Regions from separate parts of the Pantoea sp. X-Soil-MYKO-1785 genome, predicted to be linked through region 2. Evidence: predicted binding sites of a transcription regulator. Region 2 holds the regulator's gene; the other holds the start of a gene.

What was found. The regulator PurR, encoded in region 2, represses purine synthesis genes. The targets are predictions, from matches to a motif close to CANGCAAACGTTTGCNTG.
Positions count from the first base shown of each region.
Region 1: the regulator PurR is predicted to act here: its motif matches at 4,112-4,129, upstream of guaB (IMP dehydrogenase).

Region 1 is NZ_AP036000.1:3,107,384-3,122,164, forward strand. Features, by position in the region: gene AC6I8D_RS14755 (MFS transporter) at 1-125, opposite strand, end outside; gene guaA (glutamine-hydrolyzing GMP synthase) at 933-2,513, opposite strand; gene guaB (IMP dehydrogenase) at 2,586-4,052, opposite strand; gene xseA (exodeoxyribonuclease VII large subunit) at 4,221-5,594, shown strand; gene AC6I8D_RS14775 (M4 family metallopeptidase) at 5,720-6,733, shown strand; gene AC6I8D_RS14780 (protealysin inhibitor emfourin) at 6,730-7,062, shown strand; gene AC6I8D_RS14785 (glucose/quinate/shikimate family membrane-bound PQQ-dependent dehydrogenase) at 7,107-9,548, opposite strand; gene AC6I8D_RS14790 (zinc ribbon domain-containing protein) at 9,856-10,074, opposite strand; gene der (ribosome biogenesis GTPase Der) at 10,133-11,623, opposite strand; gene bamB (outer membrane protein assembly factor BamB) at 11,796-12,977, opposite strand; gene AC6I8D_RS14805 (YfgM family protein) at 12,997-13,614, opposite strand; gene hisS (histidine--tRNA ligase) at 13,654-14,781, opposite strand, start outside.
Region 2 is NZ_AP036000.1:1,793,637-1,808,417, forward strand. Features, by position in the region: gene AC6I8D_RS08335 (riboflavin synthase subunit alpha) at 1-7, shown strand, start outside; gene cfa (cyclopropane fatty acyl phospholipid synthase) at 61-1,209, opposite strand; gene punC (purine nucleoside transporter PunC) at 1,522-2,724, opposite strand; gene punR (DNA-binding transcriptional activator PunR) at 2,831-3,736, shown strand; gene purR (HTH-type transcriptional repressor PurR) at 3,733-4,758, opposite strand; gene cydH (cytochrome bd-I oxidase subunit CydH) at 5,040-5,129, shown strand; gene AC6I8D_RS08365 (C40 family peptidase) at 5,188-5,973, opposite strand; gene AC6I8D_RS08370 (Grx4 family monothiol glutaredoxin) at 6,338-6,673, shown strand; gene rnt (ribonuclease T) at 6,719-7,384, opposite strand; gene gloA (lactoylglutathione lyase) at 7,504-7,911, opposite strand; gene AC6I8D_RS08385 (alkene reductase) at 8,027-9,124, opposite strand; gene AC6I8D_RS08390 (TetR/AcrR family transcriptional regulator) at 9,175-9,771, opposite strand; gene AC6I8D_RS08395 (DUF1289 domain-containing protein) at 9,948-10,187, shown strand; gene AC6I8D_RS08400 (aldo/keto reductase) at 10,256-11,152, shown strand; gene sodC (superoxide dismutase [Cu-Zn] SodC) at 11,237-11,755, shown strand; gene AC6I8D_RS08410 (hypothetical protein) at 11,887-12,354, shown strand; gene AC6I8D_RS08415 (FUSC family protein) at 12,355-14,355, opposite strand; gene AC6I8D_RS08420 (efflux RND transporter periplasmic adaptor subunit) at 14,352-14,781, opposite strand, start outside.

The DNA.
Region 1 (14,781 bases), 1.3 Mb from region 2:
AACATGTGAAGCGCCAGAAAGCCACCTATGGTACCGAACACCAGGTTTTGCGCAAAGTCGCCCATTCCATAACCAATACGCTCTCCGCGGGTTAATTTATGATATTCATCATGCCGGCTTTGCATTATGTTATTGCTCATTCTGGTCCGATCTCCGGTTCTTTTGTATGGGTGGAACACTTTCTGACACAACTAACCCTGGAGAATCTATTACGTTTTTGAACTAATTAATTATGTTTTTTTATTAATGTGATCATCAAAACAAAAGTCATTTAGCGGTGCAGAAGGGTTGTCTGACCACGCATTGACGATATTTCAAGCAAATCAACTACCATACTAAATAGACAATTATTTAGCTTTACCTAATCTCTGTGATAAAGCAAAATCAATATCTAAGCGTAATTTTGCGGCATAGCTCACACTTGATAATTATCTCAATACAAGAGTGAAATAACGTAATTGAGCCACCAGCGATGAAAACAGAGGATAGGTAACAACCCTTTATTTAGCGCATTCTTAATTACGGAGTTCTTTATGCAAACTCAGGCGACGCCTACCCTTGTTTCTATGCCAAATGATAAGTCAGCGCCAAAAGCCGGTTTAACGTAGCGCGACTCATTAGTCGTATCGGAATCGTAGTGCGAAGGAAGGATATAATCCGTGCTACCGGCAAAGGTTTTTGTGAGCAATCACCCGGCTGGCTGAAAAGAAAAATTTAATAAGGTCATTACGGTCATTACGGTCATTACGGTCATTACGGTCATTACGGTCATTAACGTTAGAGCGTTGCTCCTGAATGTCATTGAAAAAACCGTGCTTCCCGTTGCTAACCGCTGCCAGAAAGTGCCAGACACAAAAACAAAAAAGCCCGCAGTTACGCGGGCTTAGAGGGGCTTTACTGCTTAACCGTGCCGGCTGTTGCCAGACGCGAAATCATTCCCACTCGATGGTCGCCGGTGGCTTGCCGCTGATGTCATACACCACGCGGGAGATGCCGTTGACTTCATTGATGATGCGGTTAGAGACGCGGCCGAGGAATTCATACGGCAGGTGCGCCCAGTGTGCAGTCATGAAGTCAATGGTTTCCACTGCACGCAGTGAAACCACCCAGTCATATTTGCGGCCATCGCCCATCACACCGACCGAACGTACCGGCAGGAAGACGGTGAAGGCCTGGCTGACCTTGTTGTAAAGATCGGCTTTGTGCAGTTCTTCAATGAAGATCGCATCGGCACGGCGCAGCAGGTCGCAATATTCTTTCTTCACTTCGCCCAGCACGCGCACGCCCAGACCTGGGCCCGGGAACGGATGGCGATAAAGCATATCGTACGGCAGGCCCAGCTCCAGACCGATCTTGCGCACTTCATCTTTGAACAGCTCTTTCAGCGGCTCAACCAGTCCCATCTTCATCTCTTTCGGCAGGCCACCGACGTTATGATGCGATTTGATGACGTGCGCTTTACCGGTGGCAGAGGCGGCTGATTCAATCACGTCCGGATAGATAGTGCCCTGTGCCAGCCACTTAACGTCCTGCAGTTTCAGCGCTTCTTCGTCAAAGACTTCCACAAAGACGCGACCGATGGTTTTACGCTTAGCTTCTGGTTCATCAATACCCGCCAGTGCATCCAGGAAGCGCATCTCAGCCGGCACATGGATGATGTTGAGACCAAAGTGGTCGCCAAACATATCCATCACCTGTTGCGCTTCGTTCAGGCGCAGCAGACCGTTATCCACGAATACGCAGGTCAGACGATCGCCGATGGCGCGGTGCAGCAGCATCGCGGTCACAGAGGAGTCAACGCCGCCGGACAGGCCAAGGATGACCTTGTCATTGCCGACCTGCTCACGCAGGCGCTCAACCGCATCTTCAATGATCTTAGCCGGCGTCCACAGTGCTTCACATTCACAGATATCGATAATGAAACGCTCAAGCATCCGCAGCCCCTGACGGGTATGGGTTACTTCCGGGTGGAACTGCACGCCGTAGAAACGCTTCTCTTCGTTGGCCATGATGGCGAACGGACAGGTTTCGGTGCTGGCAACGGTGACGAAGTCAGCCGGAATGGCGGTCACTTTGTCACCGTGGCTCATCCAGACATCCAGCAGCGGTTTACCGGCGGCGCTGATCGCGTCTTCAATACCGCGTACCAGCGCGCTTGGGGTGGTCACTTCAACCTGCGCATAACCGAACTCACGCTCGCTGGAACCGGAGACTTTACCGCCCAACTGCATCGCCATGGTCTGCATGCCGTAGCAGACGCCCAGCACCGGTACACCAGCGCTGAAGACATATTCAGGCGCACGCGGGCTGTTCAGCTCGGTGGTGCTTTCCGGACCGCCAGAGAGGATGATGCCGCTCGGATTGAACTGGCGAATCTGCTCTTCGGTCACGTCCCATGCCCAGAGTTCACAGTAGACACCCAGTTCGCGCACGCGACGTGCCACCAGCTGAGTATATTGAGAGCCGAAATCGAGAATCAGAATGCGATGCTTATGGATATTTTCCGTCGTCATTGAGGGGTTTCCAGAACGGTGACTTGATAAATAAAAGCGCCCGGCTGAAGCCGGGCGGGAAATCTTACGGGATTACGATCCCATGCGGTAGTTCGGTGACTCTTTGGTAATGGTCACATCGTGGACATGGCTTTCGTTGATGCCGGCACCGCTGATGCGGACAAATTCCGCTTTGGTGCGCAGGTCATCAATGGTTGGGCAGCCGGTCAGGCCCATACAGGAGCGCAGTCCGCCCATCTGCTGGTGTACGATCTCTTTCAGGCGGCCTTTATAGGCCACGCGGCCTTCGATGCCTTCCGGCACCAGTTTGTCGGCGGCGTTATCAGTCTGGAAGTAACGATCAGATGAGCCTTTCGACATCGCGCCCAGTGAACCCATGCCGCGATAAGATTTGAACGAACGGCCCTGATAGAGTTCGATTTCGCCCGGCGATTCTTCGGTTCCGGCCAGCATAGAACCGACCATCACGCAGGATGCACCCGCAGCAATTGCTTTAGCGATGTCGCCAGAGAAGCGGATACCGCCATCGGCGATGACCGGAATACCGGTGCCTTCCAGTGCAGCTACCGCATCAGAAACGGCGGTAATCTGCGGCACGCCGACGCCGGTGACGATACGGGTAGTACAGATGGAGCCCGGGCCGATACCGACTTTCACGGCGCTGACGCCCGCGTCTACCAGCGCCAGTGCGCCAGCACCGGTCGCCACGTTGCCGCCGACGATTTCAAGGTCAGGATATTTGGCGCGGGTTTCACGAATACGTGACAGCACGCCTTCGGAATGGCCGTGCGAGGAGTCAATCAGCAGCACGTCAACACCAGCCGCAACCAGCGCATCGATACGCTCTTCGTTACCGGCGCCGGCACCTACGGCGGCACCGACACGCAGACGGCCCTGCGCATCTTTACAGGCGTTAGGTTTACGTTCGGCTTTCTGGAAATCTTTTACGGTGATCATGCCCAGCAGATGGAAGCTGTCATCCACCACCAGCGCTTTTTCAACGCGCTTTTCGTGCATTTTGTGCAGCACTACGTCGCGCGCTTCACCCTCTTTCACCGTCACCAGACGATCTTTCGGGGTCATCACCGCAGATACCGGCTGTGAGAGGTCAGTAACAAAGCGAACGTCACGACCGGTAATGATACCGACCAGTTCGTTGTCGCGGTTTACTACCGGGTAACCGGCAAAACCGTTACGCTCGGTTAGCGCTTTCACGTCGGCCAGCGGTGTGGTTGGCAGCACGGTTTGTGGCTCAGTCACCACGCCGCTTTCATGTTTCTTCACCTTGCGCACTTCGTCCGCCTGGCGTTCAATTGACATGTTTTTGTGAATGAAGCCAAGACCACCTTCCTGCGCCAGCGCAATCGCCAGACCCGCTTCGGTCACGGTGTCCATTGCAGCGGAGAGCATCGGAATATTTAAACGGATGTTTTTGGTCAGCTGAGTGCTGAGATCGGCCGTATTCGGCAGGACGGTGGAGTGTGCAGGAACGAGCAAAACGTCGTCGAAAGTGAGTGCTTCTTTAGCGATTCTTAACATGGCAATACTCCACCTCGGGTGAATGAGAATAGATAAAATATTGCCGCGGCATTATACAGGCCGTAACCGATTGCCTCCAGCATTATTTCAGAAAAACGCTTGATCCGCGCTATCAGCCCTGTAGTATCGATGAATTAACCTACTGATTTGGAATTTGATCTTCGTCACATGTCGCTGCCACCCGTCGCCAATATTTTTACCGTCAGCCGTCTTAACACCACAGTGCGTCAGCTGCTGGAAAAGGAGATGGGCCTGGTCTGGCTGAGCGCCGAGATCTCCAACTTCACCCAACCCGCTTCCGGTCACTGGTACTTCACCCTGAAGGATGACGGTGCCCAGGTGCGCTGCGCCATGTTCCGCAACAGCAACCGTCGCGTCACCTTTCGTCCGCAGCATGGTCAGCAGGTGCTGGTTCGCGCCAACATCACGCTGTATGAGCCGCGCGGCGACTATCAGCTGATTATCGAAAGTATGCATCCGGCCGGTGAAGGACTGCTGCAGCAGCAGTTTGAACTGCTGAAAGCGCGGCTGGCGACCGAAGGCCTGTTCGAACCGCAGCATAAGCAACCGCTACCCGATCCGGCGCGCCAGGTGGGGGTGATCACCTCATCAACCGGCGCGGCGCTGCACGATGTGCTGCGGGTGCTGCATCGCCGCGATCCCTCCTTGCCGGTAGTGATCTATCCCACGCCGGTTCAGGGCGTTGATGCGCCTGCCGCAATCGTCCGGGCGATTGAGATCGCTAACCTGCGCAATGAGTGCGACGTATTGATTGTCGGCCGTGGCGGCGGCTCACTGGAAGATTTGTGGAGCTTTAACGACGAACGGGTCGCGCGGGCGATTTTTGCCAGCCGTATTCCGATAGTCAGCGCCGTCGGCCATGAAACTGACGTCACGATTGCCGATTTTGTGGCAGATTTGCGCGCGCCTACGCCCTCGGCCGCCGCCGAGATCGTCAGCCGTAATCAGCTTGAGCTGCTGCGTCAGCTGCAGTCGCAGCAACAGCGGCTGGAGATGGCGATGGACTACTATCTGGCGCGCCAGCAGCGGCTCTACAGCCGGCTGGAGCACCGTCTGCAACAGCAGCATCCTCAGTTACGACTCGCCCGCCAGCAGACCGCCCTGTTCCGCCTGCAGCAGCGACTGACTGACGCGATGGAAACCGGCTTGCGCCACGCCAGCCGGCAGCAGGATCGCCTGACGCACCGGCTGACGGCACAGCAGCCGCAGCAGCGTCTGTTTGAAGCGCAGAAGCAGCTGCAAAGCTGGCACTATCGTCTGCAGCAGAGTATGCAGAAACAGCTAAGTGCCAATAAGCAGCAGTTCGGCCAGCGGGTGGCGCAGCTGGAAGGCGTCAGTCCGTTAGCGACCCTGGCGCGCGGCTTCAGCGTCACCACCGATACCGCAGGTCAGGTAGTGAAAAAAACCCAGCAGCTGCAGAATGGCGATCTGCTGCGCACCCGTCTGGATGATGGCTGGGTTGAGAGCCAGGTGACCCAGCTGTTGCCGGAGAAAAAGCGTCGCCGCAAAGCCGCTTCCTGATCGCCCTGCTGGTTTCAGACCGGCAGCTCACCGGGTATGGTGTTGCCGGTTAAGGCATCGACGAGGTGTATCTTTACTGACCGGTCTATACTTTTTGGCACATCCCTGTTGCCAAGGAGTTTCATATGGCCTTTAGCGTTATTCCTCCCTATATCCTCCGCAAAATTATCGCGCACGGCTCCGGCCACCAGCAGGAACAGGCGCGACGCACCCTGACTCATGTACAGCATCTGATGGCTGAACACTGGCAAAAGCCGACCGTGGCGAAAACGGCAGCGGGCGGCCATGTGGATCGCGAAATTTATGATGCGCAAAATCAGCAAACCCTGCCCGGTAAGCTGATTCGTCAGGAAGGCCAGCCGGAAACCGGCGATGTCGCCGCTGGCGAAGCCTGGGATTATCTCGGCACCACCTATGACTTTTTCTGGCAGGCCTATCAGCGCAACTCGCTGGATAACCAGGGACTGAAACTGCTCGGGACGGTCCACTACGGCGATAAATACCAGAACGCCTTCTGGAACGGTCAGCAGATGGTATTCGGTGATGGTGACGGCGAGATTTTTAATCGTTTTACCATTGCGATCGACGTGGTGGCGCACGAACTGACGCACGGCGTGACCGAGAATGAAGCCGGTCTGATCTACTTTGAGCAGGCGGGTGCGCTGAACGAGTCACTCTCCGATGTGTTTGGCTCGCTGGTCAAACAGTTCAGTAAAAAACAGAGTGCCGATCAGGCTGACTGGATCATCGGTGAAGGTCTGCTGGCCAGCGGTATCAATGGCAAAGGGCTGCGGTCGATGTCTGCCCCCGGCACCGCCTATGACGACCCGATGCTGGGCAAAGATCCGCAGCCGGCGCACATGGATAATTACGTTCAGACCCGCGAAGATAACGGCGGCGTGCACCTCAACTCCGGTATTCCTAACCGCGCCTTCTATCTGGCGGCGAAAGCGCTGGGCGGCTATGCGTGGGAACTGGCGGGTCACGCCTGGTATGACACCCTGTGCGATGACGAACTGCCGCAGGATGCCGATTTTAAAACCTTTGCCCGCGTTACCGTTCAGCATGGCGAAAAACGCTTTAACCGCTCCGTTGCCAGCGCGATTGAGCAGGCGTGGAAAGAGGTCGGTGTGCTATGAGTGATCTGCCCGAACTCACCGATGACGCCATCATCATCGTGGCGCGTGAAGGAGGCCTCGCTTTTATGCCGGGCCTGCGTGCTGAACGCCGTTTTTCGCTGGGTGAACTGCCGCCGCCGGAAAAGCAGCGGGTCTGTCGTGCGCTTGAGCAGGCGATGCCGCTGGGCGAACCGGAAGAGAAAGCACCTGAGGTGGGACGTGGCGATCAACGCTATTTTCGCATTCAGATTCAGTATGCGACCCACCGCGAGGTCGGCACCATTGTGCTGTTGATTCCGGAACAGGTGGCGCCGCCAGAATTGCAGGCGCTGTGGCGTGATGGTGAATAAGCAAAAAAAAGGGCCGACAATGTCGGCCCTTTTCACTGGTGAACTTACTTGCTGTCTGGCAGCGCGTAAGCAATAACGTAATCACCGCGGTCTGGTGACTGACGCGCACCACCAGCGGAGATGAGGATGTACTGTTTGCCGGTTTTCGGCGAAACGTAGCTCATCGGGCCGCCCTGGCTGCCAACCGGCAGACGTGCTTTCCATACTTCTTTACCGGTTGAAGCATCAAAGGCGCGCAGGTAGTAATCCTGAGTACCGGCGATGAACACCAGGCCACCCTGGGTTGCCAGCGTACCGCCCAGCGTTGGCATACCAACCGGCATTTTCATGCGCATTTTGATGCCGAAAGGTCCGGTATCCTGCACGGTTCCGACCGGCACCTGCCAGACGATTTTCTGAGTTTTCATGTCAATCGCCGACAGCGTACCAAACGGTGGCTTCTGGCAAGGAATGCCCAGCGGCGACATAAAGCGGTTTTTGTTTACCGCATACGGTGTGCCTTTCAGCGGCACCGCGCCCATACCGGTATTGATCGCTTCACCGCCGTTGCTGCCACGTGAAATCTTATTGGTGTCAGCCGGGATCATCTGTACCCACAGGCCAAGACGCATGTCATTGACGAACAGCAGATGATTGTTCGGATCGGTCGACATGCTGCCCCAGTTCATCCCGCCCAGCGAACCCGGGAAGCTCAGCGACTTATCGGTGTCCGGTACGGTGAACAGGCCATTATAACGCATCGATTTGAAGCCAATACGGCAGGCCAGCTGATCAAACGGCGTAGCACCCCACATGTCAGACTCTTTCAGCGTCTGGTTGCCAATCTGCGGCATACCGGTCGAATGAGGCTGGGTTTTGGTGTACTGCTCGTTCGGGATATGTCCCTGCGGCATCGGCAGCTCTTCGACTTTGGTCAGTGGCTTGCCGGTCATGCGATCGAGCACGAAGATCATGCCGGTTTTACCGCCAATCACCACCGCTGGTTTAGTGGTGCCATCCTTCAGCGGGAAATCGATCAGGCTTGGCTGCATCGGCAGGTCGAAGTCCCACAGATCGTTATGTACGGTCTGATAAACCCACTTCTCTTTACCGGTGGTGGCATCCAGTGCCAGCACGGATGCGCCATATTTGTGATCCAGTTCGGTACGGTTCGCACCCCACAGATCGACAGATGAGCTGCCCATCGGGATAAACACGGTGTTCATCGCCGGATCGTAGGACATCGGTGCCCACGAGTTCGGTGTACTGCGGGCGTACTCTTTGCCCGGCATTAACACCGCATTCGGATCGACATTACCCGGGTCAAACGCCCAGCGCATCTGACCGGTGACGACGTCAAAACCACGCAATACACCACCCGGCATATCGGTCTGGACGTTGTCAGCAACCCGGCCGCCCACTACCACGGTGGTGCCTGCCAGCGTCGGGGCCGACGTCAGCTGATACTGCGGATCGGGCGCCTGGCCGAGACCGGCTTTCAGGTCAACGATACCGTGATTACCAAAGCTCTCACAGAACTCACCGTTGTCAGCGTTGATGGCAATCAGACGTGCATCGATGGTGTTCATCAGGATGCGGCGCTGACAGCTGTCACCGGCTGGCAGCGTGACGGCCGGAACCGGCGTCGAGCCTGGCTGAGTGGGCTGCTGCAGCGGTTTAGTGGCATCGAAATAAGCCAGACCACGGCAGCGCGGCCAGACTTCCGCCTGGGCATTGATTTCGCGTTTCCAGATCTGCTTACCGCTGTCTGCTTCGACCGCAATAACATTGTTGTGCGGGGTGCAGAGATAGAGGGTATTGCCGACCTGTAATGGGGTTTGCTGATCTTCCGCGCCGTTGCCGGTTGGGCTGTCCGGGATATCGCCGGTCCGGAAGGTCCAGGCGACCTGCAGATCTTTCACGTTATCACGAGTGATTTGATCCAGCGCCACAAAGCGGCTGCCCTGCGGGGTGTTGCCATAGTTATCCCAGTCTTTCTGCTGTTTCGCTTTATCCACCGGAATCAGCGGCAGCTCTTCGCCGGAAAACGCAACGGTAGGATGAGGCTGAAACATCTGTACGAAAGTCACTACCATGCCGACTGCCAGCAGCGCAGAAAGCCCATAAGCGGGCTTAGCCAGCGAGCTTTTGCCTTCACGCTTACGCAGCGCAGGCCAGAGCAGGAAGGCGACGATCATCAGGCCGGTAGGCACCATCAGGCGCGAAACCAGCGGCCAGAACTCGATGCCAGCATCAAACAGCGACCAGATCAGGGTGCCGACAAACATCAGCAGGAACAGTACCACCGCCGATGATTTGCGACGGAAGAACTGAATTGCTGATAAAACGGTAACGATACCGGCAATCAGGAAGTACCAACTGCCGCCGAGGGCAACCAGTTTGCCGCCGCCTATCGCGAAGAACAGGCCGGTAGCCAGTAGCACCAGCCCGAGCAGCACGGATACTATTCCCAGCCCCTTAGCGGAGCGGGACGATGTTTCAGCCATAACACTAACTCTCCTGAATAAACAGAGCGTCCACGCCGGTTGCCGCCTGAACTGCGCAACCTTGTCAAAGGGACATGCGGAGTGCCGCACTGTTTCAAATCAAATATAAACAGACCCGCGTCCATGGAGAGATCCGGACCGGAAAAGACCTGGTGTGGCTGGCCCATCCCCACGACGCGGCAGGATTGTACCACCTGGTACATTACAGAGTGAACATCTATAACCCGGTTGTTACGCTGCAATAGCATTTTTGCTACAAACAATTGTAGTGAATGCCGGGGGCATCCGCCGGATTGCTGCCGCGTAGTTAGCGCTGTGGCTGAAATTCGACCCGCTTTTTCGAGATCAGGCCGTGTCCATGGTGACAAAAGTAGTTCACTGCGCCACAGGCAGAAAGCCGTTCCAGCGGCTGATGGCAATCCGGGCAGCACGCCTGCGCCGGCGTGTGTGCGCCACAACCGCGACAGATAAATTCGCCGTCGCTGAGCTGCAGCGGCTGCTGACAGTTTTCACAGATGATGGTCATGATTAGCCTCTTGCTCACTATCAGGACAAAAAAAGAGGGCCTTCCGGCCCTCTTTCGCTTAACGCTTATTTTTCTTCATATGCGCCATCAGACGCTTACGCTTACGCTGCTGGGTTGGCGTCAGCAGGTTGCGCTTACCTTCGTACGGGTTCTCACCCTCTTTGAACTGGATACGAATCGGCGTTCCCATGACGTTCAGTGATTTACGGAAGTAGTTCATCAGGTAGCGTTTGTATGAGTCCGGCAGGTCTTTAACCTGGTTACCGTGGATCACCACGATCGGCGGGTTATAGCCTCCGGCATGCGCATACTTCAGCTTAACGCGACGACCGCGAACCAATGGTGGCTGATGATCTTCGGCCGCCATGTTCATGATACGGGTCAGCATTGAGGTGTTCACACGTTTGGTTGAACAGTCATAGGCTTCGGTGACCGATTCAAACAGGTTGCCGACACCACTGCCGTGCAGCGCAGAGATAAAGTGGATGCGGGCGAAATCGATAAAGCCCAGACGGTAGTCCAGCGTCTCTTTCACTTCATCACGGATTTCCTGCGACAGGCCATCCCACTTGTTGACCACAATAACCAGCGAGCGGCCGCTGTTGAGGATGAAGCCCAGCAGTGAAAGATCCTGATCGGAAATACCGGCACGCGCATCGATCACCAGCATCACGACGTTGGCATCTTCAATCGCCTGCAGCGTTTTGATCACCGAGAATCTCTCTACGGTGTCAGAAATTTTGGCACGCTTGCGCACACCTGCGGTGTCGATCAGCACATACTCGCGTCCATCACGTTCCATCGGAATATAGATGCTGTCGCGGGTGGTGCCCGGCATGTCGTAGACCACCACGCGATCTTCGCCGAGAATACGGTTAGTAAGCGTTGACTTACCTACGTTAGGACGACCGACAATCGCCAGCTTGATTGGCAAACCGGTCGGGTCGAAGTTTTCTTCTTCCTCTGCGGCTTCCTGCTCAGCAGTCTGTTCGGCGTCAAGCGCATTCCAGTAAGCCTGGTTCTCTTCTTCTTCAGTGAGTTCGACCGGCTCAACCTTGTCGATCCACGGCAGCAGGGCCGTTTCGATCAGGCTGGTAACACCACGACCATGCGACGCCGCAATGGCATGGATCTCGCCGAGGCCCAGGGAATAGAAATCCACTACTGCCTGATCGGGATCGAGTCCGTCGGTTTTATTCGCCACCAGGAAAGTGGCTTTCTGACGTGAGCGCAGGTGTTTCGCGATTTGCTGATCGGCGGCCATCATTCCGGCGCGTGCATCGACCATAAACAGCACCACATCCGCTTCTTCAATCGCCAGTAGTGACTGCTCGGCCATCCGCGTTTCAACACCCTCTTCGGTGCCGTCGATACCACCGGTATCGATAACAATAAATTCGCGCCCTTCCACTTCGGCGCGACCATATTTGCGATCGCGAGTCAGTCCAGGAAAATCCGCTACCAGCGCATCACGAGTGCGGGTTAAACGGTTAAATAGCGTAGATTTTCCCACATTGGGACGCCCAACCAGCGCGACCACAGGTACCATAACAATGCCTCAATAAATAATTAATCGCCCGAATGGCGTGATTATAACGGCTCTGGCCGTTAAGTTCAGGCTGAAGGCGCAAAGAATACCATGCCTGACTAAAAACGAAACGGCCCCTGATTAAATCAGGAGCCGTCAGAACGGAGGATTTCACCTGCCAGACGTTTACCCGTTAGCGGGTAATCGCATAAACCTCGCCATCTTTCGACTGGATCAGCAGCTTATCGCTGGCGACCACCGGTTCGGTCTGGAAGCCGGAGCTGTCCAGTTTCTGCTGCGCGACGAAGCGACCATCGGTGGTGTTAAGCCAGTGCAGGTAGCCTTCGCTATCGCCGACCACCAGGTAGCCGTTGTAGAGCACCGGTGAAGTCAGATTACGGTGCAGCAGATCGCTCTGGCGCCAGATTGCCACGCCACCATCGGCATTAAGCGCAATCACCCGATCATCCTGATCGACCAGATAGATGCGGCCGGCATCAACAATCAGATCTTTTACGCCGCCGATTTCGCGTTTCCACAAAATCTGGCCGGAACGCAGATCCAGCGCCGTCAAATCGCCGTTATAGGCCAGTGCGTAAACCACACCGTTGACGATAACCGGCGTAGTATCGACGTCATTCAGACGATCGATCTCGGTCGCGCCGCTGACCTGAGAAATACGTTGCTGCCAGATCAGTTGTCCCTGATTCAGGATAACCGCACTGACGCGGCCATTGTCGCCACCGACGATGGCTCCGCCAAACGCGACCGCTGGCGCAGATTCGCCACGCAGTGACAACGCGGGCATATCCAGGTTGACGCTCCACTTGATAGCGCCGCTGCTCTGATCCAGCCCCTGCAACATACCGTTGCTGGTGTGTACCAGTACCAGGCCGTCGCTGACCACCGGACGAGAGAGTGCTTCACCCGCCACTTTGGTCTGCCACGCCAGGCTGCCATCGCTGCTGTTCAGCGCATAAATCTGACCGCGCTCGCTGCCGACATAGAGACGATCGCCGTCCGCTGTCAGGCCGCCTGACAACAGCGCTGAGCGATTTTTCGAGAAGAAGCCGGTTTTCTCAGAGAGATCGACCTTCCATTTTTCTTTACCGTCGGCGGCGTCCAGCGCTTTTACGATACCGAAACGATCGGCCGCAAATACGGTGGTGTCCTGCCAGGCGGGATGCAGGTTGGAGTAAAAATCACCGACGCCATCTCCCACCGAGGTGCTCCACACTTCCTGTGGCGTGAACTGATTTTCCACCTGGGGCAGCGGGGCCATTTTTACTACATCTTCTTCGCCGCTAAACAGCGAACAACCGCTGAGCAAAGTGACTGAAATCAGCCCCGGCAGCAGGTATTTACGTAATTCCATGCGCTCTCTCTTGACTGGCTTAGCTTAAGTTATTCATCTTCATCTGCATCATTTGCTTCAATGCCGGAGAGGCGTCAGATTCAACCCCTTTGCTCCATGCATCGCGCGCGCCCTGCTTGTCGCCTTTGCTCAGCAGCGCTTCACCACGGATATCGGCCACAATGGCTGTCCAGCCATCACCCTTCACAGCGTCAAGGGTTTTAAGCGCCGCATCAGCATGATTCTGTTGCAGTTGAATGCGTGCCAGACGCAGGTTAATCACCGCCTGCAGGTTGGCATCTTTGGTATCTTTCAGGCCGTTTTGCAGCAGCGTCGCGGCTTTGTCCAGCTGGTTGGTGTCAACATACTGTTTTGCCAGATCCATCGCCGCCAGCGCACCGTAGGTGTTGCTGTTTTCATTGGCAAAGGTGTTCACCGCTTCCAGCGTTTCTGGCTTGCCCGCCTGCATGGCGCTGGTGAGCTGTTGATACTGCGCCGATACTGATTTCGCCGTATCTTCCTGATGACTGGCCCAGTAACGCCAGCCGCCAAGCGCAGCAATGCCGATGACTACGCCAACCGCTAACGCTTTGCCGTTATTGGCAAAAAAGCGGCGCAGCGCATCGGTCTGCTCGTTCTCATTGCTATACACTTCCACGCAATCCCTCTCCTTTCTATGGTTGGTGCTGCGCCACGCTTACTGCAACAGCGTACGCAAAACAGCAACAGCCTCTGCCTGAGCCAGCGTTTGCTGCTCGCCACGGCGTAGATCTTTAATCACCACCTGTCCGGCCTTCACTTCATCCTCGCCTAATACCAGCGCGACGCGAGCGCCCCACTTGTCAGCGCGGGCAAATTGCTTTTTGAAGTTGCCGCCGCCGAAGTTGGTCATCAACCGCAGTTCTGGCGCTTCATCACGCAGTTTCTCTGCCAGTTGCATGGCAGCAGACTGCACGCCCTGACCCGAAGCGATTACATAGACATCCACATTGCTCGTCGGTTCAAAATCGGGATTCACCGCCTGAACCAGCAGCACCAGACGCTCCATGCCCATAGCAAAACCTACGGCTGGGGTTGCGCGCCCGCCGAGCTGTTCAACCAGCCCATCATAGCGTCCGCCGCCGCACACCGTGCCCTGTGAACCGAGGCTGTCGGTCACCCACTCAATCACCGTGCGATTATAGTAATCAAGCCCGCGCACCAGGCGCTGGTTGATGGTGTAGGCGATACCGGCGTCATCCAGCAGCGCGCACAGGCCGTTGAAATGCTCGCGTGATTCGTCATCAAGATAGTCGCCGAGCTGCGGCGCATCGTTCAGCAGCTGCTGAATCTCAGGATTTTTACTGTCCAGCACCCGCATCGGGTTACTGTACATGCGGCGTTTGCAATCCTCATCCAGCACCTCTTTATGCTGCTCAAGGAAAGCCACCAGCGCATCGCGGTAGCGAGCGCGGGCTTCAAGGGAGCCAATGGAGTTCAGTTCAAGGCGAACGTGATCGGCGATGCCCAACGCTTTCCACCAGCGCGCGTTCAGCATGATCAATTCAGCATCGATGTCCGGGCCCTGCAGGCCAAACACTTCGACGCCCATCTGGTAAAACTGACGGTAGCGGCCCTTCTGCGGGCGCTCATAGCGGAACATCGGGCCCATGTACCACAGACGCTGTTCCTGGTTGTAGAGTAAACCGTGCTCGATACCGGCGCGTACACAGCCTGCCGTCCCTTCCGGACGCAGCGTCAGGCTTTCTCCGTTGCGGTCCTCAAAGGTGTACATCTCTTTTTCAACCACATCGGTAACTTCACCGATGGCACGTTTAAACAGCGG
Region 2 (14,781 bases):
AAGCTAAAAAAGAAGGCGCATCAGCGCCTTTTTTATCGTTTATCCGCTCCCGCAGAGGTTTCAACGCGCCACGCGTAACCCGCCTTCCACGCCCCGACTGAACACCACCTGCCATAACTGAATGTCGCGAGCGCGAAACGCGCCGGCACAGGCGTTAAGGTAATAAGAGAACATGCGCTTAAAGCGTTCACCGTAGCTATCTGCTAATTGCGGCCAGGCCTGGATAAAGCGTTCATACCACGCCATCAGAGTGGTGTCGTAATCTGCGCCAAAGTTATGCCAGTCTTCCAGAATAAAATGCGGTTCGCTGGCGTCGGCAATATGGCGTACCGAAGGCAGACAGCCATTCGGGAAAATATATTTATCGATCCACGGATCCACATTCATATCGGTTTTAATCGCACCGATGGTGTGCAGCAGGAAAATACCGTCTGGCTTTAAATTACGATCGACGACATCAAAATAGGTGGCGTAATTTTTAGGACCGACATGCTCAAACATTCCGACCGACACAATGCGGTCAAACTGTTCATTCAAATCGCGATAGTCCTGTAATAGAATGGTGACGTCTAATCCTTCACAGCGCTGCTGCGCCAGTTTCTGCTGTTCAGCCGAAATGGTAACACCATGCACTTTAACGCCATAATGACGTGCGGCAAATTCTGCCAGTCCGCCCCAGCCGCAGCCAATATCCAGCAGCGACATGCCCGGCTCCAGTGCTAATTTGCGGCAAATCATATCCAGCTTCGCTTCCTGCGCGGCGGCGAGCGTGGTGGCTTCCTTCCAGTAGCCACAGGAGTACTGCATATAAGGATCAAGCATCAGAGAAAACAAATCGTTTCCTAAATCATAATGCTCTTTACCGACAATCCAGGCGCGTTTTTTCGACTGGAGGTTGGTTAAGCGCGCCGCGGCAATACGCAGCGTATCTTTAAAATGATGAGGAAGTTGCTGGTCCAGTTTATGTTTGAGTACGTGGTGGAAAAATATATCCAGCCGATCGCATTCCCACCAGCCGTCCATATAACTTTCGCCCAGACCCAGCGATCCCTCCTGCAGAACACGTTTAAAGAAGTCAGGATTTTTAACCTGAATATCCCAGCTTCGTGAACCATTAATTTCGATATCTGCTTTTTCCAGCAGTTCGTGAACGATGCGATACCAATGGTTTTCTTCGAGGCTCACTTCTTCTACATACGATGAACTCATAGCTTCTCCACCACCTGTCCAATCTTAACCTGAAAAAGAATAGTCAATTTCTTCAGGAATTGAGAAAAGTCACGGATGACTCTGTAAACCAGATATCTGGCGTGATACAGAGGATTGAAATGGTGCAAAAGGATCCGACGCATAAATCCTGACGTGCGCGCAGACATCCTCCCGGCGAGCCGGTTGCCAATCATTGTGTAATGTTATTATGTTGTTGATTTGATGCGGATTTATTGACCCGAATGAGTATATTCCCACGCGGGTCAATATTCAATGACTTATTGTTAGTGAGCTAACTAAAAAATCATTGCTTCAGTGATTATCCTGGCAGGCGGTAGAGGGGGTGGCAACATCAGATTGTGCGTTTGCAACACGCTGCATCACGAAGCCGAGCAGGGCGAGCAGGATAGTCAGCGCCATCATCAGGGTAGTGGTCAGCAGCGGCTGCGTCAGTCCGGCCGAGACGGCCAGGCTGGCGGCGAAGCATAATCCCAGTTGCAGAGTATTCTGCAATGCTGCCGCTTTACCGGTGGCGTCAGGGAAAGGCATCAGCGCAGCGGAAACCACGATCGGGTAGATGGCACCATTGGCCAGCGCCATGCCGCAGAACGGCAGCAGCAGGTTGACCAGCGTACTGTGGCCGGAAAGCGCAACCGCAAACAGCGCCAGAATGCTCAGGCTATAGATCGCCAGCAGCCACGGCAGCAACTGTGCGCCAGTAAAACGGTTGAGCAGGGCGCGGCAGCCGAAACCGCCAATCAGGAATGCAACCGTCTGTGGCAGATAGCTCAGACCGATGTCGGCGGGCGTCAGGCCCAGATCGGCCAGAATAAACGGCGAGCCGGTCAGCCAGGCAAAAAAGCTGGCGGAGCAGGCGGAGTAGATCAGCACGTTGCCGCTGTAGACCCGCGACTTCAGCAGGGTGAAAAAACCAGGCTGTGCGCCTTGTTCACCTTTGGCTTTACGGCTGCCCGGCAGGCGCAGGGTGGTAAGGATCAGCGCCACGGCAATCAGCGTCAGCACCAGGAAAATAGAACGCCAGTGAAAATGGCCGATCAGCCAGGCACCCAGCAACGGTGCCAGCGCCGGTGAGAGCGCCACCAGCGGCATAATGGTGGCGAACACTTTGTTGGCCCGCGCCGCCGGATAGCGATCGACTACCAGCGCCTGCCAGCTAACGGCTGCGGCACAGACGCCGATCGCCTGAACAAAGCGCAGCGCCAGCATCAGATAAATATCATTGACCCACAGCATACCGGCGCAGCCGACGGCAAACAGCGCCAGACCGGCCAGCAATACCGGCTTGCGGCCGATGCGGTCTGACAGTGGTCCCCAGAACAGCTGACCGCAGGCAAATCCCGCCAGGAACAGGCTCATACTGGCGCTGATCAGGCCGGGTGAGGTGTTAAAGGTTTGCTGCATCGCGCCAAAGGCGGGCAGGTACATATCGGTGGCTAAAAAGCCCAGCATGCTCAGCAGAGCGAGATACGGCATAAATCCTTTTGACGGTGACATCTGATTCTCATTTTGCAGGTTGAACGCGGCAGAGTGTAAAAGGTGCGTTTGCCGCTGTGAAACGCTAATATTTGCCGGTTGCTGTTAAAAAATTTGAAGGCAGATTATGTGGTCAGAATATGCTTTAGAGGTGGTGGATGCGGTGGCGCGCGGTGGCAGCTTCAGCGCCGCGGCGCAGGAGCTGCATCGGGTGCCGTCAGCTATCAGCTACACCGTGCGTCAGCTGGAAACGTGGCTGGCGGTACCGCTGTTTGAGCGCCAGCATCGCGAGGTGGTATTAACCCCCGCCGGCGAGCATTTTGTCCGGGAAGGGCGCAGCGTTATCAAAAAAATGCTCGCCACCCGCCGCCAGTGTCAGCAGCTGGCTAACGGCTGGCGTGGACAGCTGAGTATTGCGGTCGACTGCATCGTCAAGCCGCAGCGCACCCGGCAGTTAGTCAAGGATTTTTACCGCCATTTCCCCGACATGGAGTTGCACATCAGTTATGAAGTGTTTAACGGCGTCTGGGATGCGCTGGCCGATGATCGGGTTGAAGTGGCTATCGGTGCCACTCAGGCGATACCGGTCGGCGGACGCTTTGCCTTTCGCGACATGGGGACGCTCAACTGGCGTTGTGTGGTGGCGCACCACCATCCGCTGACCGGGGTGAGCCAGATTGACGACGACACCCTGCGCAGCTGGCCGTCGCTGGTGCTGGAAGATACCTCGCGCGCGCTGCCGCGCCGGATGACGTGGACGCTCGACAATCAGCGTCGGCTGGTGGTGCCGGAATGGCAGACCGGACTGGATTGCGTGCTGGAGGGATTGTGCGTGGCGATGGTGCCTGGGCATCTGGCGCGGCCATTACTGGACAGCGGAGCGCTGGTAGAATTAACGTTGCCGGTCGCGTTTCCGGACAGTCCCTGTTGCGTAAGCTGGGCGGAAGATCGCGCATCACCGGCAACGGGCTGGTTACTCAGCTATCTGGGTGATGCGCAAACGCTTAATCAGGAGTGGTTAAGCGAAGATTAACGGCGGTAGTCGCGGAACGGACCGTCAGCCACCGAACGGCGTTCAATCAGCGTTGGGTGTACTTCGATGGTCTGAGAAATCTCACGTTTACTGGTGATGCGATCCAGCAACATCTCCAGCGCTTTCTCACCCAGTTGCGCTTTTGGCTGATGCACCGTGGTCAGCGCAGGCGCAAAGTAGCGCGCGTTGCGCACATTGTCATAACCGATCACCGAAATGTCCTGCGGCACCCGCAATCCCATCTCATCGGCGGCGCAAATCGCGCCCATCGCCATGATATCGCCCCCGCAGAACACCGCAGTCGGACGCTGTTTCTGCGACAGGATCTGCTGCATCGCCTGATAGCCCGACTCCGGCTCGAAGTCGCCCTGCACGATCCATTCGGCACGCGGCTGAATGCCTGCTTCTTCCAGCGCCTTGAGGAAACCCGCGTGACGTCCGCCGCCGGTGTTGCGTTCCATCTGGCCGGGAATCGCGCCAATATCACGGTGACCGCGCTCAATCAGATAACGTCCGGCCAGGTAGCCGCCCTGAAAGGCATTATCCAGCACCGTGTCGGTGAAGTCAGCGCGTGATTCACCCCAGTCCATCACCACCATCGGGATATTGCGATTCTCTTCCAGCATCTTTAACAGATCGTCCGGATACTCAGAGCACATCACCAGCAGTCCATCGACGCGCTTCTGCGCCATCATGCTGAGATAGGCACGCTGCTTTTGCAGGTCGTTGTGCGCATTGCCCAGAATCAGGGTGTAGCCTTTATCGAAGCAGTGATTCTCCACCGCTTCAATAATTTCAGCAAAGTAGGGCGCTTCGCTGGAGGTTGCCAGCAGGCCCAGCGTTTTGGTGTGATTCACCTTCAGGCTGCGCGCCACCGCGCTCGGTGAATAGTGCAGTTCCTGAATCGCCTGCCAGACCGCGTTGCGCGTCTCTTCAGCGACAAAACGCGTTTTGTTGATGACGTGCGAAACGGTGGTCGTTGAGACGCCGGCGCGTTTTGCCACATCTTTAATTGTTGCCATTAAAATCGGACTCCAGGGCTTATCTAACGCAATGATAAGCATAATGTTAAACGTTTGCGTCTGCTCAGGGTTTTCCCCGCAATTATGCAGCTTTTCTGACCGGTAAACAGGCGTCTGGCGGGTAATGAGCGCCTGAAAAGGAGAGCAAACGGAACCGGGATTGCGCGCGTTGCGCAACAAAGGCAGGATTCTAACAAGGCTGAACGGATAAAACGAGATTTTTACCAGCCCCTATGGGAAAATGGCTTATCCCTACAAAATATGTGACTAAGGAGCGCTAAATGAGTACTGATTTGAAACTGGCCCTGATGACTACCGTCGGCTGTCTGCTGATGATCGTCGCCTTTAGCTTTACAGCGGTGCTGCACTAATGAAAAAGCCGGGCATCGCCCGGCTTTTCTCTGTTTGATTTTCGCGTAGCGAAGCCGCTTAACGAATGGTTTTCGGGGTCATTACCCGCCGCGCGCCGATGTAGTGGCGCTGCCAGTAATCTTCACCCAGCGCACTGATCTGAATATCTTTGCCGGTGCGAGGTGACTGAATAAATTTGCCGTTGCCGAGATAAACCCCAACGTGATCGGCGGTGCCGCGACCATTAATCCGGAAGAAGACTAAATCGCCTTTCTCCAGCGACTCGCGTTTTACCGGCGCGGCGTCGCGCAGGTGGTACATCTCATTGGCGGTACGCGGGATCTTAAACTTGACCAGATCTTTATAGGCGTACCAGACTAGGCCGCTGCAGTCGAAACCGGTGTGCGGTGAGGTGCCGCCCCACTGATAGGGTTTGCCCAGCTGGCCCATCAGCTTGGTCATCGCCGTCTCACGCGCTTTCTGGTAGCGCTGACGATGTGACTTGCTCATTTTAATGGTGCCGATGTCACTGCTGCTGGCGTCTGCGGTTTTGAGCGTACGCTGATGGCCGTAACGTTTTTTACTGGCGGTTTTGAGTGGAGTTTTGCTTTTCTTTGCGGAAAGATGGCTGGCGCTGAGTTCGCTTTTTTTCTGTTTTTTGAGTTTGAGCTTCTGGATCGGGCTGACGCGTGTTTTCTTCGCCGACGTTTTCAACGGGCGACGCTTGCGGCGCTCATCTTCGCGCGCACTCTTTTTCTCTGCTTTATGCGAACTGACATTCACCGGCGCCTGCGGGGAAGCAGAAGCGATGTTGAAGAACAGTTGCGCAAAGGCAAGGATGAAAAGCGTAATGATTAAACGCATAGTCCGGTTTTAGTTAAGTTGTCAGGGCCACTACGCACCACGACAAAGTTGGGAATAATCTGATCCAGGATCAGTGCCGAAGCCATTCTAGTCCAGTTCGCCTGAAAACCGTAACGCCTTTTTTTATTAATCTTTCGGACACGCACAGTTGTGTCGAAAATGAGCATTTTCAGCATCTTATATCTACAAAACTATTGCAAATTATTAATATGTTACCTGCGGTTAATAATCATGGGTTAACAGGGCCGAAAACAGGAGTTAACAAACATGGCGATTTAATCGGGCAACGGCCAAAATCTCGTTTTCAGTCCTGGGGCGAAGTCGCTACAATAAACAAACACGAAGTAATGAATTAAGGAAGGCAATTATGAGTACTGTAGAAAAAATTCAGCGCCAGATCGCAGAAAACCCGATCCTGCTGTACATGAAAGGTTCCCCGAAACTGCCAAGCTGCGGTTTCTCTGCGCAGGCGGTTCAGGCGCTGTCAGCCTGCGGTGAGCGTTTTGCTTACGTGGATATTCTGCAGAACCCAGACATTCGTGCAGAGCTGCCGAAATATGCCAACTGGCCAACCTTCCCGCAGCTGTGGATTGATGGCGAACTGGTCGGCGGATGTGACATCATCGTTGAGATGTTCCAGCGCGGTGAACTGCAGTCGCTGATTAAAGAGACCGCAGAGAAGTTTAAAGAAGCGGAATAAAACAAAAAGGCCGACATCGCGTCGGCCTTTTTCATTGCAGATCCCTCAGTCAGCGCTCGCGGCTGCTTCGCCTTCGGCGAAGGGCAGGGGCCAGCCACCCAGCCGTTTCCAGCGATTCACCAGTTCACAGAACAAAATAGCGGTCTGCTGGGTATCATACAGCGCCGAGTGAGCCTGGGTGCTGTCAAACGCCATGCCCGCGGCTTTACACGCCTTCGCCAGCACGGTCTGCCCCAGCACCAGTCCGCTCAGCGCCGCGGTATCAAAGGTGGCAAACGGGTGGAAAGGGTTGCGCTTCAGGCTGGCACGCTCGGCCGCCGCGTTCATGAAGTTCAGATCAAAGGTCGCATTATGCGCCACCATAATGGCGCGATTGCAGCCGGTATCCTTAATGCCTTTACGCACCATCTTGAAGATGGCGTGCAGCGCCTCATATTCACTCACTGCGCCGCGCAGCGGATTGCTGGGGTCGATACCGGTGAACGCCAGCGCTTCAGGATGCAGTAGCGACCCGACAAACGGTTCAACGTGAAAATGCAGCGTCTGGTCGAGATGGATCCAGCCCTCGTCATCCATTTTCAGCGTGGTAGCGGCGATCTCCAGCAGCGCGTCGGTCTGCGCGTTGAAGCCGGCGGTTTCGACGTCGATGACCACCGGATAGAAGCCACGGAAACGTTGATTGAGTGCATTGGGGGAATTCGATTCAGACATCAGGATCTCATTGCAGAAAAAGGGCAGCGCGCATTATGGCAAAAATCTGGCCCGGGTGCAGCAGATGAAGAGGAGCAGAAGAGGTCAGCCCACCCGACAGGGCAGGCTGAAGAGCAGGTTTAGTTGCCCAGGCCGTGACCGGCGTGTTTGTTCTCGATCAGTTCGATTTTGTAACCATCAGGATCTTCAACAAAGGCGATGATGGTTGAGCCACCTTTCACCGGACCCGCTTCACGGGTGACGTTGCCGCCATCGTTACGGATACGTTCGCAGGCGGCAGCAACGTCGTCGACGCCCAGCGCGATGTGACCGTAAGCGTTACCGAGGTCATATTTATCAACGCCCCAGTTGTAGGTCAGTTCGATCACTGCGCCTTCGCTCTCTTCGGTATAACCAACAAACGCCAGCGTATATTTATATTCGGTATTTTCACTCTGACGCAGCACGCGCATGCCCAGCACGCGGGTATAGAAGTCGATTGAGCGTTGCAGATCGCCAACGCGCAGCATGGTATGAAGTAAACGCATAAACATCCTCTTTGATAATCAAAACGCCATCGCCGGATGACACAAGCGCTAAGTATAGCGATCAAAATCGCCAATGAATAATGGCTGCCATCCTGCCGGATAGCAGCCCGCTCTCTTACAGCGTTGGGTAATCGATATAGCCTTCAGCACCGCCGCCGTAGAAGCTCTCCGGACGCTGCGGGTTGAGCGGCGCATCCTGCTGCAGGCGCTCCACCAGATCCGGGTTGGCGATGTAATCGCGACCAAACGCAACCGCATCGATCAGGCCACGCGCAATCAGGTCGTCCGCTTTCTCAACGGTGTAGGCACCCGCACCGATAATCGCCCCAGGGAACAGGTTACGGACTTTTTCACGGAACGCGTCGCTGTATGGCTTACCGCCGGCCCAGTCAGGCTCGGAGAGGTGCAGATAGGCGATATTGCGCTTCGCCAGTTCACCGATGTACCACAGCGCCGCTTCTTCTTCATCCGGACCGTTGTCCAGATTCTGGAAGCTGCCGATCGGTGATACGCGGATACCGATCCGGTCAGCTGACCAGTTAGCGATCACGGCATCAACCACTTCCAGCGCAAAACGGCCACGTTTTTCAATGCTGCCGCCATATTCGTCGGTACGCTGGTTAGAGCCCGGCGCGAGGAACTGATGGATCAGGTAACCGTGCGCCGAGTGCAGTTCCAGCAGGTCGAAATCGGCTTCACGGGCGTTGGCTGCCGCCTGGCCGAAATCGGCCACGATCTGCTGAATTTCTGCCACCGTCAGTTCACGTGGCAACGAGGTCTCTTCGCGATAAACGCTGCCGTCAGCGGCACGCAGCGAGGTGCGGGTGCCAGCGGCGATAGCGGAGGGTGCAACCGGAGCTTTACCGTCTGGCTGCACGCTGTTATGTGAGATGCGGCCGGTGTGCCACAGCTGCACGGCAGTGTGTCCGCCAGCCTGATGAACGCCTTCGTTAATCGCTTTCCACGCCGCAATCTGCGGTTGAGTATGCAAGCCGGGTGCGCCGGCATAGCCTTTCGCCTGGAAAGAGACCTGGGTGGCTTCGGTAATGATCAAACCGGCACTGGCGCGCTGGCGGTAATATTCGCCCATCATCGGGGTAGGAATATCGCCTGGCTCAATACTGCGCAGACGGGTCAACGGCGCCATAAAAACGCGGTTTGGCACGGTAATCGCGCCGACTTTCAGCGGACGAAACAGCTGGGTACTCGCCATATTAGCTCCTGATTAGTAGACCAGTCGTCTACAAATGCTGTTTTTAAAAATCAGTGGATTTTTAGCCACTGTTCGATGGTACTTAATGCGAGTCGCAGCGGCTGCGGCTCACGGGAAATCTTGCTCTGTAAACTGGCTCCCAGCCACAGCAGTGACAGCAACTCGGCCATCTGTTCCGGCGGATGCGGTAACGACAGCGACTCCTGCTGCGCAGCGGCGCTCAGCGTGCGGGCATAGAGGGCAGTAATTTTTGCCGCACCCTGTTGCAGCGCGTCGCGCATCGGTTCAGAGAGATCGCAAACCTCAGCGGAAACCTTCACGCCGAGACAACCCACGATGTGCCCCTGCTGAGTGAACAGCTGTTCTGCCGCCCGGAAATGATTAAGCAGACGCTCGCGCGGGGTACCGTCTGGCTGATTAAGCTGCAACTCAACATCCTGCAGGAAACGCGCAAAATAGCGCTCCAGCAACGCCACGCCAAAGGTCTCTTTGGAACGGAAGTAATAGTAGAAAGAGCCCTTCGGCACTTCCGCCTGGGTCAGCAGTTCGCTGAGTCCCATGCCGGTAAAACCGCGTTGCAGACAGATCTGCTCACCAATGCGGAGCAGGTGTTCGCGGGTTTCATTGCGTTGTTGCGTCTTGTTCATGGCCCTCAGGTTAGTAGACCAGTCGGTCTAATGCAATGGCAGTCGATTCCGTTTGGCACAGAGTGTTCAGTATATTGGGGGTTGGCAGAGAAATCAGATGAACTTATGCTTATTTGTTGCACAAACCGGCTAAGATCTCTTCAATAGATTGTTCACTCTCTCAATCCGGAGTCGCGGTGGCCGAGCAGCTTGAATTTTTCCCGGTTCCCAGTCCCTGTCGTGGCATTTGCCAGAGCGATGCCCGCGGCTATTGTCTGGGATGTTTACGCAGCCGTGATGAGCGGTTCAACTGGTTGCGCTTTAGTGATGCGCAAAAGCGTGAGGTGTTGCGTCTCTGTTATCAGCGTCGCCTGCGCCTGCAGCGGCAACAGAATAAAGAGGAGCCGCTTGATCCACATCAGCCGAGCTTGTTCTGACGGTCTCTCGCTTTCCGTTATACTCTCTGACACATTCATTGCAGCCATCGTGCCACAGGGAGATCGTTATGTTACAACCGCAAGCCATCGCGTCGCAGGGTCCGGATTTTTCACCGTTGATTATGGGGTACTGGCGGCTGATGGAGTGGGGCATGTCGCCGCAACAGCGGGTGGCGTTTATTGAGCACCATCTCAGCCTCGGTATTACCACCGTCGACCATGCGGATATCTACGGTGATTATCAGTGCGAAGCGGCATTTGGCGAGGCGCTGAAGCTGGCTCCGGGCCTGCGCGAGCGGCTCCAGATCGTCACCAAATGCGGCATTGCCACCCGCGCCCGTCCTGAACATCAGATCGGCCATTACAACACCGGTAAAGCGCATATCCTGCAGAGTGCTGAAAATTCACTGCGTCATTTTGGAACCGATCGCCTCGACCTGCTGCTGATTCACCGTCCTGATCCGCTGATGGATGCCGATGAAGTCGCCGAAGCCTTTATCGCCCTGCACCAGAGCGGAAAAGTGCTGCACGTCGGCGTGTCCAACTTCACCCCGGCGCAGTTCGCGCTGCTGCAGTCACGCCTGCCGTTTTCGCTGGTCACGAACCAGCTGGAGATCTCGCCGGTACAACAAAATCTGCTGCTGGATGGCACGCTGGATCAGTGCCAGCAGTTGCGTTTCCGGCCGATGGCCTGGTCCTGTCTTGGCGGTGGCCGCCTGTTTAACGATCCCCATTATCAGCCGCTGCGTGACGAGCTGGAGATTATCCGCCAGGAAACCGGCGCCAGCAGCCTCGAACAGGTGGTGTATGCGTGGATCATGATGCTGCCGAGCAAACCGCTGCCAATTATTGGTTCCGGTAAAACGGCACGCGTCAGTGAAGCGGCCGCCGCGGTTAACTTATCGCTGACGCGTCAGCAATGGTTCCGCATCCGCAAGGCGGCGTTAGGCTTTGATGTGCCCTGAAGCGTAAAACTGCGTCAATCTTCGGCAGAATAGCGCAACCGGTACCAGGCTTATGCCATACCCTGGTACCTCAAAGGAGTCACAATGAAAATCAAAGCAGTTGCGCTATCAGCCCTTCTTGCCTGCGGTGCGGCCTCGGCGGCCAGTGAGCAGGTTACCCTCCATCAGGTTACGGCGGAGGGGATTGGCAAATCGCTCGGCAGTGTGACGATTGAAGAGACGCAGTATGGTTTGCAGTTCACCCCGGATCTGAAAGGGCTTCAGCCCGGCATCCACGGTTTTCATGTGCATGCGAAGGGCAGTTGTGAGCCGGGTGAATCGCAGGGGAAAGTGGTGGCTGCCGGTGCGGCAGGAGGGCACTTTGATCCGGCTAACAGCGGCAAACATCTGGGTCCCTATGCCGACGGGCATGCCGGCGATCTGCCCGCGCTGTATATCGATGATAAAGGCAGCGCCAGCTACCCGGTACTGGCACCGCGCCTCAAATCGCTGAGAGAAATTAAGGGCAAAGCGTTGATGGTGCATGTCGGCGGCGATAACCATGCCGATCATCCCCAACCGCTGGGCGGCGGCGGCGCACGCTTTGCCTGCGGTGTTATCTGAGTTTCGGGGCGGCGATCGCTTGCCGCCCGCTTTTCTTCCTGCCCGTTTATGAATTGTTGTACCATCCCGCCGATTTCCCCCCTATGATATTGATTCAGGTAAGAAAGCGCGATGGGTCAAGGAGCAGGAGTATGAAATACAAGGGCGCATTACTGCTGTGCTTACTGCTGGTGGGATGCGATAAACCCAACGATACACAGTTGGTGACGGAAACCGGGCGTGAGCTACAGCGCACGATTGATACCAGCCCGATGCGCAGCACCTGTGAAAATATCGCTAAAGGGCGTGAATGGCTGAGCCGCAATACGGTGCGCAAACTGGAAGCGAAGGGTTGTGAGCAGGTGTTCCGCAGCGCCACCGAAACCAATTTCATTGAAACCACTATTTTCCGACGCACCATGACGATGGTGTGCGGCAGCATTCAGGGCAAAAGTTTTACCGGCACAGAACTGACCCGCCGGTTTATCTTCTCGCCGGATGAAAAAGCGCTGGTGATCGAACCGATGACCGAGGTGGATAAAACCCGCTTTGAGGGCCATAAAACGCTGCAGCAGCTACAGGATGACTTTAACCGGCAGCAGCAGCAATATTGCCAGTAGTCAGCCGGGTACCGCCTGTTGCAACTGGGCCAGCGAACAGCGTAGCCGCCAGATAATACCGGCCAGTTCACTGGCCTCATTACTGCCCAGCGCCAGCAATGTGGCGATCATCCTCTCCAGCTCCGTCAGAATCTGGTCCAGCGAACTGTGCTGCACGCCACGGCTGCTGATAATCCGCTGTAGATTCTGCAGGCTGCTGTCGCGCACCTCCATCAGCGTGGCGGAATCTGCCCGCCACTGCCGCAGCTGCCAGACAATATGCGAGCAGTTGAGCAACACCACACCCCAGCGCAATAACCAGACGCGCGCCTGCTCATCCCGGCTGTGACTGAGCTGGCTGATGCGATGATAAATCTGCGATTCAAACCGGCTTTCACTCAACCGCGGACGCTGTCTGAGCTGGTCAAGAAACGCCAGCCGCAGCGCCCGGATATGACGCCGGCTGCGACGCGCATCTGAGCTGGGGCGCAGCAGCTGAAACGCCAGCCAGGCCAGCAGTACTCCGCACACTTTGGCGATATTATCGTTAAAGAAGTCCTGATAATCCCAGGTCGGCGGGTTAGTAACGGCGATGAACGAGCCCATAAACACGATAAATTGCCCCCACATCCCCGCCCGCTGCTTTTGCTGGAGTTTGAACAGCTGTAGCGTCACCAGCAGCGGAAACAGCAGCAGCAAAAACTGCCACAGCTGACTGATCTGCACCATCAGGCCGAACTTCATGACAAAGCTGAAGGCAAACAGCCACAGCAGAGTTTTCAGCAGCAGAATAACGCTGCCGCCAGGTGAAGGCGATGAGGCATACAGCACGCAGGCGATGGCGGTTAAGGTCAGCGCCGCCGCGCCGGAAGACCATTGGGTATTGATCCAGAACGCGCATCCCAGCACGATGACGCTAAAGGTGCGCAGCGCGCTCCAGCCCGCTTCGGCGCTGTCGCTGTCGCGTGCCAGCGCCGGGACCGGCGGCGGCTGGAAGCGGGTATCGGCGTCGGCCCGATCCAGCAGCCTGATCCAGCGCAGCACGTTGAGATACATCCAGCAGAAGTAGCGCAGCCGCTGACAGAAGGCGCGTTGCCGGTAGTCGCCATCGGCAGCCGGGGTGACGCTACGCAGGATGCGCGCCAGCCGGTATTTATCACATTGTGGTTTGCCCAGCTCCGCCAGCAGCTGTTGCAGCGCAGCAAACAGCGCGTCGGGCGCATCGGGCCAGTTCAGCAACATGCGGCGCAGGCTGGAGAGCACGCTGGTCAGCCGCAGCTGCTGGTGTAGCACGTAGTTGAGCACGTTGTTTTGCCGGCGAAAGCGGTAATGGCTCCAGAACGCCTGAATTCGCAGCAGGTTCATGGTCAGAATCTGGCTGATGACGTTCTCGTGCGCGGTACGAATGTTGTCGCTGACCGAGGGCTGCAGCAGTAAAACCGCATGTTCCAGCAGCCGCGCATGCATCTGCTTCAGCGAGGTGATTAAGGTTTCGCCATCCGAGGTACTCGGCAGCACCATCATCATAAAGCCGGCACACAAAATGCCGGAGATCACTTCACAGACTCGCGCCTGAGCAATGGTCCACAAATCGGTGATATCGGTGATGTTAACGCTGCTGAAGGCGATAATGGCAGCGGTGTAACCGGCGAGCGAAAAAGCGTAGGCGACGTTGTTCTGATAGTGATTGGCGACGCCGGTACACAACCCCAGCCAGCCGGCGATCGCGAAGGTAAACAGCCAGGGCTCATTCAGGGTATGTCCGGCGATCAGCAGGGCGGCGCTGGCCCCGAGCAGACTGCCAGCAATCCGGCCCAGACTCTTACTGATGGCGCCGCCGACGGTAGGAAAGCTGATCACCGCCGCGGAGGTCATCGCCCAGTACGGCTCATCCAGATCCAGTCCATAGGCGATGCTGAGCGCCAGGCACATGGCAATGGCATTGCGCAACGCATAACGCCACTGATTGGCGTTGGCCTTAATCCACGGCAACTGATCCCACGCCAGCCACTGAAAATTCATGGCTGAATGGTGATAGTGCAGGTGGTACCCGCCACCAGCGGCACGTCAGCCGGCAGCGGATCGAGATGAATCCGCACCGGCACCCGTTGCGCCAGACGCACCCAGGGCACGTTGGGTTTGACGTCCGGCACCAGCCCGCTGTCGGTCTCTATGCTCTGGTCATAGATGGCGCGGCCAATACTGTCGACCTGACCCTGAAGCCGTGCGCCATTGCTGTACAGCACTACCTGAGCCGCCGCACCCGGACGAATGTGGCGCAGCTTGGTCTCTTCGAAATAGCCCACCACGTAATAAGAGTGGCTATCCACCAGCGCAAACAGCGGGCTACCGGCGGTAGCGTAGTTGCCAGGCCGCAGGGTGAGATTGGTGATCCAGCCGTCGGTCGGCGCGGTCAGCGTGGTCTGTTGCAGATTCCAGCGTGCCCGA